2 regions of the Methylocystis sp. JR02 genome follow, and region 2 is predicted to be linked to the other one. Evidence: riboswitches for the same ligand, from Rfam matches in the RefSeq annotation. Region 2 holds a riboswitch; the other holds the start of a gene.
The links. Region 2 has a riboswitch for cobalamin ahead of QNA11_RS07985 (CbtB domain-containing protein). Riboswitches for the same ligand answer to the same signal wherever they lie in the genome.

Region 1 (5,069 bases), 740 kb from region 2:
CCTCGACCCGCGCCCGCACCACCGTCATCGGCGGCGTGAACCCGGACTACGGCGTTCTCACCGACAAGGACGAGAAGGGCAACCGCGACTACTACTGGATGGATCAGTGGCACGCCGCCCAGACCCGCATGATGGTCGCCTGCCGCGCCTATGGCCTGCGCCCGATCGACGGCCCGTTCGGCGACTTCAACGATCCGGAAGGCTATAAGGCCGCCGCCAAGCGCGCCGCGGTTCTCGGCTACGAAGGCAAGTGGGCGATCCACCCCTCGCAGATCGAGCTGGCGAACGAGGTCTTCACGCCGTCCGAAGCGGAAGTGAACAAGGCCCGCCGCATCCTCGACGCGATGGCCCAGGCCGCCAAGGAAGGCAAGGGCGCCGTGTCGCTCGACGGCCGCCTGATCGACATCGCTTCGATCCGCATGGCCGAGGCGCTCATCGAGAAGGCCAACGCCATCGGGGCGTAACGAATTCTCCCCCTCCCCGCTTTTGCGGGGAGGGGGACTCTCCCTTCTCCCGCTCGCGGGAGAAGGTGGCCCCGCGAAGCGGGGTCGGATGAGGGCCGTTGAGACTCCCGTGCTTTCAGTTATGTGCGACTCTTTTTGAGACCACGACGATGCTCAAACGCTGGGCTGATCGAAGCGAATAACGCCGACGTTTCCCTCTCATACGAAAGCCATTAGGACAGGCCCAGGCAACGCCGAAGACCCTCATCCGACCCCGCTCCGCGGGGCCACCTTCTCCCGCTCGCGGGAGAAGGAGAAACCCCAAGATTTGTGAATAGGGCCAGCAACCCATGTCCGACGACCACCGCCAGCTTCTCCGCGCCATGTTCGACGCCGCCGTCGGCGCCGCGCATCCGTCCCTTTGCCTGCCCAAGCATCTCGAAAAGATCGCGCCGCCCAAGGGGCGCACGATCGTCATCGGCGCCGGCAAGGCGGCCGCTTCCATGGCGGCGGCGGTCGAGGCGCATTGGAAGGGCGGGCCGCTCGAAGGCTTGGTCGTCACCCGCTACGAGCACGGCGCGCAAACCAAGCAGATCGAGGTGATCGAAGCCTCGCACCCCGTGCCCGACGCCGCCGGCCGCGAGGCCGCCAAGCGTATCCTGCAAAAGGTGCAGGGCCTCACCGAGGACGATCTCGTGCTGGCGCTCATCTCCGGCGGCGGCTCGGCGCTGATGGCGCTGCCGGCCGAGGGCGTGACGCTCGAAGAAAAGCAGGCGGTCAACAAGGCCCTTCTCAAGAGCGGCGCCAATATCTCCGAGATGAATTGCGTGCGTAAGCACCTCTCGGCGATCAAGGGGGGCCGTCTTGCCCGCGCCGCCGCGCCCGCGCACGTTGTGGCGCTGATGATCTCCGACGTGCCGAACGATGATCTTTCCGTCATCGCCTCCGGCCCCACCGTGCCCGATCCCACGACGCGCGCGGACGCGCTCGCGGTGATCGCCAAATATAAAATTGACGCGCCGGCCGCCGTGCTGAATCACCTCGCGAGCCCGGATTGCGAAACGCCCAAGCCCGGCGACGCCATCTTCGGCCGCGTCGAGAACATCCTCATCGCGACGCCGCAAGGCTCACTCGACGCCGCCGCCGCCGTCGCCAAGGCAGCGGGCTTTACCCCCTGCATCCTCGGCGATCTCGAAGGCGAGTCGCGCGACGTCGCGCTGGTTCACGCGGGCGTCGCCAAGCAGATCGCCCTCCATAACCAACCTTTCCAGCCGCCGGTCGCGATCATCTCCGGCGGCGAGACGACGGTCACCGTGCGCGGCAATGGCAAGGGCGGCCGCGACGCGGAGTTCCTGCTGGGCCTGACGCTGGCGCTCGAAGGCTTCGGCGGCATTTCTGCAATCGCCTGCGACACCGACGGCATTGATGGCGTCGAGACCAACGCCGGCGCCATCATGACGCCCGACAGTTTCGCCCGCGCGCAGGCCAAGGGCGTGGATCTCAAGGCGCTCTTCGCCAACAATGACGCCTTCACGGCCTTCGAGGCGCTCGGCGATCTCGTGGTGACGGGGCCGACGCGCACCAACGTCAACGACTTCCGCGTGATCCTTGTGCCCAAGCAGGGCTGACGCCGATACGCGCGGCGCGAGCCCCTTTGGGACGCTGCGCCGCGCACAATAAAAGACATACCAAGCATCACCTTCGTTTCGCCCCTTTTTCCGTCGACAAGGGCTGCTTGTAAGGCGGCTGCGCGTCGGCTTGCGCCGCCAAGCGCATCAGGGCTCCGAATCGAGATTAACGAACTCTACTCAGCCGCGTCATGCCCGCGCTTGTCGCGGGCATCCACGCCAGGACATAACGACAAGCGGGGAAAAGAAGCGGCATTGCTCCCGCTCATGCTCTCAGCTTTTCCGCATCTGCGCGGCGTGGATGGCCGCGACAAGCGCGGCCATGACGTTGGAACACATCTGCTCGTCAACCCGAATTCGGCGCCCTGCGTCCCACGTCAACCGGCTTGACACAGCCTCATCAGGCTGTTCATTAAAGACAACGGTTCCTTTCGGATGAAAAGGGAATGCGGTGCGGGCTTCGGCCCAATGCCGTAGCTGCCCCCGCAACTGTAAGCGGTGAGCGTGAAGCCAGACAGCCACTGGGCGCAAGCTCGGGAAGGCGGCCTCACGTGACGACCCGCGAGCCAGGAGACCTGCCGTTGTTCGTGGTCACGCGCGAAAGCGCCGGGCGGGGTGCACCGGGGCGGTCATCGGCTCTTGTCGTCGTGCGACGAGGTTGTGACCATTCGCAGTGACGGTCCACGTCCGCTGCGAGTCAGCCCATGTTTTCGCGCCGCCGTTTTGGCCTGCTTCTCTCTGTCACCGTTGTTCTCTCGAACGCCGCTTCCGCCCAGCAGGCGTTGCCAACCATCAGCATTGGCGCGCGCCCATCCACGCGAGCCGTAACGCCCGCTCACACACGACAGCCTTTGCCCTCATCGCCGGCCTTCGCCGCCGCAGCGCCGCCTGCGCCTGCAGCAAACGCGCCTCCGCCGCCGCCTATCACCGCATCGAGCGAGAAGTTCTTCACCGGCAAGGAAGTCAATTCCATCCCCTTCGCGCGCCCCGGCGAGGCGCTGGAGATCGTGCCCGGCCTCGTCGTCACGCAACACTCGGGGGACGGCAAGGCGAACCAATATTTCCTACGCGGTTTCAACCTCGACCACGGTTCCGATCTTGCCCTTTATCTCGACGGCATGCCGCTCAACATGCGCACGCATGGGCACGCCCAGGGCTATGCGGATTCGAATTTTCTCATCCCGGAGCTGCTCGGTTACGTGCTTGCCCGCAAGGGGCCATATGACGCGCAGGACGGCGACTTCGCCTCCGCCGGCTCGGTCTATCTCCAATATGAGGACAAGATCGATACGGGCTTTTATCAGCTCACCGGGGGCAATTTCGGTTACGGGCGCGCGCTCGCCGTCGCGCCTTACAAGGATCTTGCCGGCGGCTCCGCCTATGGCGCCGTCGAGTCGCAATATTACAACGGGCCCTGGGAGCGCGGCGACAATCTGCGCAAGATCAACAGCGTGTTCCGCTGGTCGCGCGGCGAGCAGGAGGACGGCGCGTCCGTCACCTTCATGGGCTACGCCAATAAGTGGTATGCGACCAACCAGCTTCCGCAACGCGCGGTCGTCGGCGGTCTTATCCCGCTATGGGGAACGCTGAACCCGACGGATGGCGGCGACACCACACGCCTCTCGCTTTCCGCGCGCTGGAGCCAGACGGAAGGCAATCACGCGAGCCGCGTTGAAGCCTATGTCGTCCGCTCGACGCTCGATATCTACAACGACTTCACCTATTTTCTCGCGAACCCGAATCTCGGCGATCAATTCCGCCAGTTCGATCGGCGCTGGATCGCAGGCGTCGATGCCCAGCACAAGATCAAATGGGAGAGTTTCGGCCTGCCGGTCGAGACGCGCATCGGCTTGCAGGGCCGCTATGACGATATTCGCCTCGGCTTGCAGAACTCGTTCCGCCGCACGCCCTATGAGACGGTCCGCAACGACGCTGTTGGCGAGGGCAGCATCAGCTTCTGGACCGATACGAGCGTGCGTTGGACTCCTTGGTTGAAGACCATCGCGGGCGGGCGGTTCGATTATTACAACGCCAACGTCACTTCGCTGCAATCGCTCTGGGGCGCGCCGGTCGTGGCGACGAGCACGGGCGCGCCCGCCTTCTTATGGACAGGCCCGTGGAACAGCGGCTCGAAGGACGCTGCGCTTTTCAGCCCCAAAGCGTCAATCATTCTCGGCCCCTGGGCGAAGACAGAATTCTTCGCCAATTACGGCGAGGGCTTCCACTCGACCGATGCGCGCGGCGCGGCGCAGAGGTTCGACACTTCGGCTTTGTCGGATGAAGACACCTTCCTGCGCGTCGCGCCCATTCCGCTCCTGGTGAAATCGCGCGGCGCCGAGATTGGCGCGCGCACGAAATTCATCGAGGGGCTCGATTCGAGCGTTAGCTTCTTCTGGCTCAATCTCGACTCGGAAAATCAGTTCGAGGGCGACAGCGGCACGACGATCTACGGCCGCCCGAGCCGCCGCTACGGCGTCGAGATCGCCAATCACTATCGGCCTGTCTCCTGGATCAATTTCGACGGCGACGTCGCGCTGGCGCATGCGCGCTATCGTGGCTTCGACACGGCGCAGGCGCTCGCCTACGCCGATCTGCTGACGCCGGCGGCTTTCCCTTATGGAACCTTCCTCGGCAACGCGCCCGGGAATTTCCTGCAAAACGCCGTCGCCGTGACGGCCATGGGCGGGCTGGAGCTGGGCGAGGCGACGGGCTGGTTCGGGGCGATCAAATATCGCTATATCGGCTCCCGCCCGTTGACCGAGGACGGTTATCTGAAATCCCCCGCGACAGGCACGGTTAATGCAAGGCTCGGCTATCGTTGGTCCGATGGCTGGCGGTTGCAGTTAGACGCCTTCAACATCTTCAACTCACGCTCCGACCAGATCACCTATGGCTATGGCTCACTGTTGCCGAGCGATCCGCTCTACGGCCAGTGCCGCGCGGGCGTCGCGCCGGGCGCAGTCTGCGCCATCGGCGTGATGGACCGCCACTTCAAGCC
Region 2 (5,069 bases):
ATCAGCCTCGTTCCGGTCTTTCTGGCGCGCGCCGACCGGCCATTCTTCCTGGCTTTCGCGCAATATGGCGTCGCCTCTCTTCTCGGCCTCACTGTCGGGCTCAGCGTCGAGCCTGTCTCCCAGGAGGGATTGGCCGTGGCGCTTCCGGCCATCCTCTATGCCGGCCTCTGCTCCGGTGGCATTGCCTTCACGCTGCAGATCGTCGCGCAAAAATATACGCCCCCGGCCGAAGCCGCTCTGATCATGTCGCTCGAGTGCGTTTTCGCGGCCCTGTCGGGCGCCGCGCTGCTCTCGGAACGCCTGACGGGCCCCGCCATCCTGGGCTGCCTTCTCATCCTGCTCGGCGTCCTTATGGTCGAGGCCGGTCCTGCCGCGAAAAATATCAAGCTGCGCAGCTACTTGCGGAAGTCCGTCCTCGGAAAGCGCCTTGGCGCCATCGCGCCTTACGAATACGCTTCGCCGCGAGCCGACTTCAAGCCGCCCAGATAGCTCCGATGGACCTGAACAGCGCGATCCGCTTTTCCGTAAGGCAAGTTTCGTCGGAGCTGTTCTCGGCAGGTTCGATCTTTTCGATCTATTCGCTGGCGTCGTCCTTCGCTTTGGGTTTCGCCGCATTGGCTTATCGACGCTTGCGGCGCCGGGGGCGCGCCAATCTGCGGGCTGTTGCGCGCGCGATTTTCTCCAAGAATTTCGTGATGCGCGAGTCTGTTCACGCAGATTTGAAGCTCTTCGTTCTCAGCGTCATCTTCATGCCGGCGGTGATCGGCGGCCTCGTCATTTCGTCGAACGTCATTGCGATGGGCGTCAGTTCAGTCCTCGGCAAAGCATTCGGGCACATGGGGAACACAAGCTTCAGCGATTTGCAGATCAAGGCGATCTCGACCGTAGTTTTGTTCCTGGCCTATGAGATTGGCTATTTTCTAGACCATTATCTCAAGCACCGGGTTGCTTTCTTGTGGGAGCTTCACAAGCTCCATCACACGGCCGATGTCCTGACGCCGCTGACCAATTTCAGAAACCACCCGATCGACAATGTCATCTTCGGCTATATGCTCGCGACCTTCATCGGCGCCGCGTCCGGCGCCTTGCATTGGCTCTTCAACCGGTCGACGGATATGTTTGCCGTCGACGGCAAGAACATCCTCTTTCTCTGCTTTCTCTGGACCATCGGACATCTCCAGCACTCGCAGTTCTGGATACCCTTCTCCGGCGCCTGGGGCCGCGTCATTTTGAGCCCCGCCCACCACCAAATCCATCATTCGAACGATCCGAGGCATTTCAATCGCAACCTCGGCAGTGTCCTCGCCGTCTGGGACTGGATGTTTGGGACGCTCGAGATCCCCACGGAGAAAAACCCGCGCCTGACCTATGGCGTCGACGAAAAAGGCGTCGACCCGCATTCGGTTGCCGGCATGCTGCTGACGCCCATGGTCAAATCAGCGTCCGCGTTTTGGCGTGCGCTCGTCTCGGCGCCGCAGTTCTTCTTCAACGCGAGCGGCGCCGCGGCGGAGCGGATGCTACGACGCCAAGGCTGAGCTCCTTAAAACTCGATGCCTTCCTGCGCCTTCACGCCCGCCGCAAAATGGTGCTTCACCAGGGTCATCTCCGTCACGAGATCGGCGGCCGCGATCATTTCCGGCTTGGCGTTGCGTCCGGTCACGACGACATGAAGACCGTCTCGCCGCGCCGCCAGTCTCTCCACAACCTCGCCCAGGGGCAGGTGCTCGTAGCGCAGCGAAATATTCAGCTCGTCGAGCACCAACAGGCGAATCTCGGGATCATCCATCAGCTTGCAGGCCGTCTCCCAGGCGCGCCTCGCCGCGGCCTCGTCACGCGCGCGGTCCTGCGTCTCCCAGGTGAAGCCCTCGCCCAATGTGTGCCAGGAGACCTGCCCGAGCGAGACCTGCCCGAGCTTCTCCAGCATTTCGCGCTCGCCCGACCGCCAGCCGCCCTTGCCGAATTGCACGACGCCGACCTTCCAGCCGTGGCCGAGCGCCCGCAGCGCCAGACCGAAGGCCGCGGTGGATTTGCCCTTGCCGGGGCCGGTGTGAACCATCAGCAAGCCTTTTTGCACGATCGTCTTGCCGGCGACCTCGGCGTCCTGCACGGCCTTGCGCTTTTCCATCTTCTCGCGATGGCGGCGCGCCGCGTCCTTTTCCTGATCTTCTTCCAAGACGCGCTCCTTGGCGTTTGACGTAAAGGTGACGCGCGCATATGACTGAGCGTGACGGTCCTTCGCAAGAAGGCGAAAAGGGAACGCGGTGCGGGAGTCCCCAAAACCGCGGCTGCCCCCGCAACTGTAACCGGGAAGGCTGCGCCATCGGCCACTGAGCCAAAAGCTTGGGAAGGCGGCGCGGATGGAACCCGGAAGCCAGGAGACCTGCCGTCGCTTGTCGGAATTATGCGCCGCCGGTGGGGCGGCAGGGAGACCCTTATGACGACCAAGACCGCCGCTATTCGTTCGATTTCCGGCTCTCGCGCGGAGACGCTGAAGGCCGCTTTCGTTGCTTTCATCGTCGGCCTCGGCCTCGTCTATGGCGCGGGCTTCGCCAACTCCGAGACCGTGCACGACGCGGCGCATGATTCGCGCCACGCGCTCTCCTTCCCCTGCCACTGACCGCCCTTCACGCGACCCGTGATCGCGCGCCTGTTGGCGGCCGGCCTCATCGCCGGCATTGTTGCGGGCCTTGCGGTCGCGGGTCTGCAGCACATCACGACGACGCCGCTCATCCTCGCCGCCGAGGTTTATGAGGCGGCGCAGCATGCCCATGACGCGGCCGAAGCGGCGGCCCCGGCCTTCGAGGGCCTGCGCCGCACGGTCGCGACAAGCCTCGCAACCATCGCCGTCTCGGCGGGCTATGCGCTGATCCTGCTCGCCGGCATGCTTTTTTCTGGAGAGTCCATCGGCCCCCGCCGCGCGGCGCTCTGGGGCGCCTGCGCCTTCGCCGCGACCGGGCTCGCGACGAGCCTCGGCCTCGCGCCGCAACTCCCCGGCGCGGCGGAGACCGATCTTGCGGGCCGCCAAATCTGGTGGCTTGCGACTGCCGCCTCGACCGGCGCCGGGCTTTTCGCTTTGCTGCGCCTCGACGCGCCCGCCGCCAAGATCTTCGGCGCCGCGCTGATCGTCGCGCCGCATTTCTTCTGGCCGACGCTTGCCACGCCGGAAAGCACCGTCCCCGCCGAGCTTGCCGCGCGCTTCGCCGCCGCTTCGCTCGCCGTGCAGGCGGCGAGCTGGGTGCTCGCCGGCGCGCTGGCCGGACTGGCTTGGCGTCTCATCTCGCGTGACGAAACGGAGGCCGCATGAGCGCCGCCAAAATCCCCGCAACCATCGTCACCGGCTTTCTCGGCGCCGGCAAAACGACGCTCATCCGTCATGTGCTCGAGAACGCCCGCGACCGCCGGCTGGCGCTTGTCATCAACGAATTCGGCGACGTCGGCGTCGACGGCGACATTTTGCGCGCCTGCGGTATCGAGAATTGCCCGGAGGAGAATATCGTCGAGCTCGCGAACGGGTGCCTGTGCTGCACGGTCGCCGACGATTTCGTGCCGGCGATCGAGGCCCTGCTCGCGCATGAGAAACGGCCCGAGCATATCATCATCGAAACCTCCGGCCTCGCGCTGCCGAAGCCTTTGGTAAAGGCCTTCGACTGGCCCGCCATCCGCTCGAAGCTCACCGTCGACGGCGTGATCGCCGTCATCGACGGCAAGGCGGTCGCAGAAGGCCGTTTTGCCGATGACCTCGACGCCATCGCGCAGGAGCGCGCCGAAACCGAGACGATCGATCACGACAATCCGCTCGAAGAAGTCTTCGAGGATCAGCTCGCCTGCGCCGATCTCGTCATTTTGAACAAGACCGATCTGCTCGACGAATCTGAAGAAGCGACGGTCGCCGCGCAGCTTTCGCAAGGCGCGCGCGCGAGCGTGAAAGTCGTGCGCGCGCGCGCCGGCCGCGTCGATCCGCTCGTGTTGCTTGGCCTCGCCGCGGCGGCTGAGGACGATCTCGCGAACCGCCCCTCGCATCACGATGCCGAGAGCGAGCATGATCACGACGATTTCGATAGTTTTGTTGTCAGTATCCCGGCAATCTCCGATCCGGTCGCGCTCGTTGCGAGACTCACTGAAGCTGCGCGTACGCATGACGTGCTGCGCGTAAAAGGCTTCGTCGAGGTCGCGGGCAAGCCGATGCGTCTTCTCGTGCAAGGCGTCGGCGCGCGCGTTCAGCATCATTTCGACCGCCCTTGGAAAGCCGGCGAAGAACGCGCGAGCCGTCTCGTCGTGATCGGCGAAAAGGGACTCGATCGCGAGTCGATCGCCGCGATGCTCGCGCAGCCGTGAGGCGCCATGCATCTCTTGCCGCGCGATCTCCATAGTCTCGACGACGCCGGCGCGGCGACGGATCTCGGCCAGACTCCGGCCGACGTAGTCTTTCTGTCTTTTTCCGATTCAGAGCTGCGCCTGCTCGCCCGGCTGCATGCGCGCGACGAGCGCCTTGCAAGCCTGCGCTGCGCGCCGCTCGCGCAACTGAAACACCCCTACTCCGTCGATCTCTATCTCGACACAGTCGCGCGCCACGCCAAGGTCATTGTGGTGCGGCTTCTCGGCGGCAAGGATTATTGGGCCTATGGCGTCGAGCAGCTCGAGGCGCTGGCCCGCACGCGCAATATTGCGCTCGCGATTGTGCCGGGCGATACGGTCGAGGACGTCCGTCTCGCTCAGGCGTCGACTCTAGATGCCCAGGCCCTCAATCGCATCTGGCGCCTCTTCCAGGACGGCGGGCCCGATAATCTCCGTTCGTTCCTGGCCTATGCATCGGCGCTCGCCGGGCGTCCCGCCGATTGGCGCGAGAGCGTTCCGGTCTCCAATGCCGGCCGTTTCACGCGAGCCTGTCGCGCGGTCGGTGGCGATGCGCCGCGCGCGACGATCGTCTTCTATCGCTCGCTTTATCTCGCCGACGACGTAGCCCCGATTGTCGCGCTCGCCGACGCGCTCAATGAACGCAGCTTCGCCGTCGACGCAATCTATGTCGCAAGCCTCAAGGAGCTCGAGAGCGAAGCTTTTATAACGCAGGC

Region 1: linked by a shared signal. The riboswitch ahead of QNA11_RS11520 (TonB-dependent receptor) and the one ahead of QNA11_RS07985 (CbtB domain-containing protein) in region 2 are both predicted to bind cobalamin.

The regions. Positions count from the first base shown of each region.
Region 1 covers NZ_JASIRC010000001.1:2,409,436-2,414,504, reverse strand. The annotation lists gene QNA11_RS11530 (HpcH/HpaI aldolase/citrate lyase family protein) at 1-464, shown strand, start outside; gene QNA11_RS11525 (glycerate kinase type-2 family protein) at 794-2,071, shown strand; cobalamin riboswitch at 2,477-2,668, shown strand; gene QNA11_RS11520 (TonB-dependent receptor) at 2,776-5,069, shown strand, end outside.
Region 2 covers NZ_JASIRC010000001.1:1,665,273-1,670,341, forward strand. The annotation lists gene QNA11_RS07970 (DMT family transporter) at 1-489, shown strand, start outside; gene QNA11_RS07975 (sterol desaturase family protein) at 495-1,535, shown strand; gene cobO (cob(I)yrinic acid a,c-diamide adenosyltransferase) at 1,541-2,173, opposite strand; cobalamin riboswitch at 2,212-2,402, shown strand; gene QNA11_RS07985 (CbtB domain-containing protein) at 2,435-2,617, shown strand; gene QNA11_RS07990 (CbtA family protein) at 2,636-3,304, shown strand; gene cobW (cobalamin biosynthesis protein CobW) at 3,301-4,335, shown strand; gene cobN (cobaltochelatase subunit CobN) at 4,342-5,069, shown strand, end outside.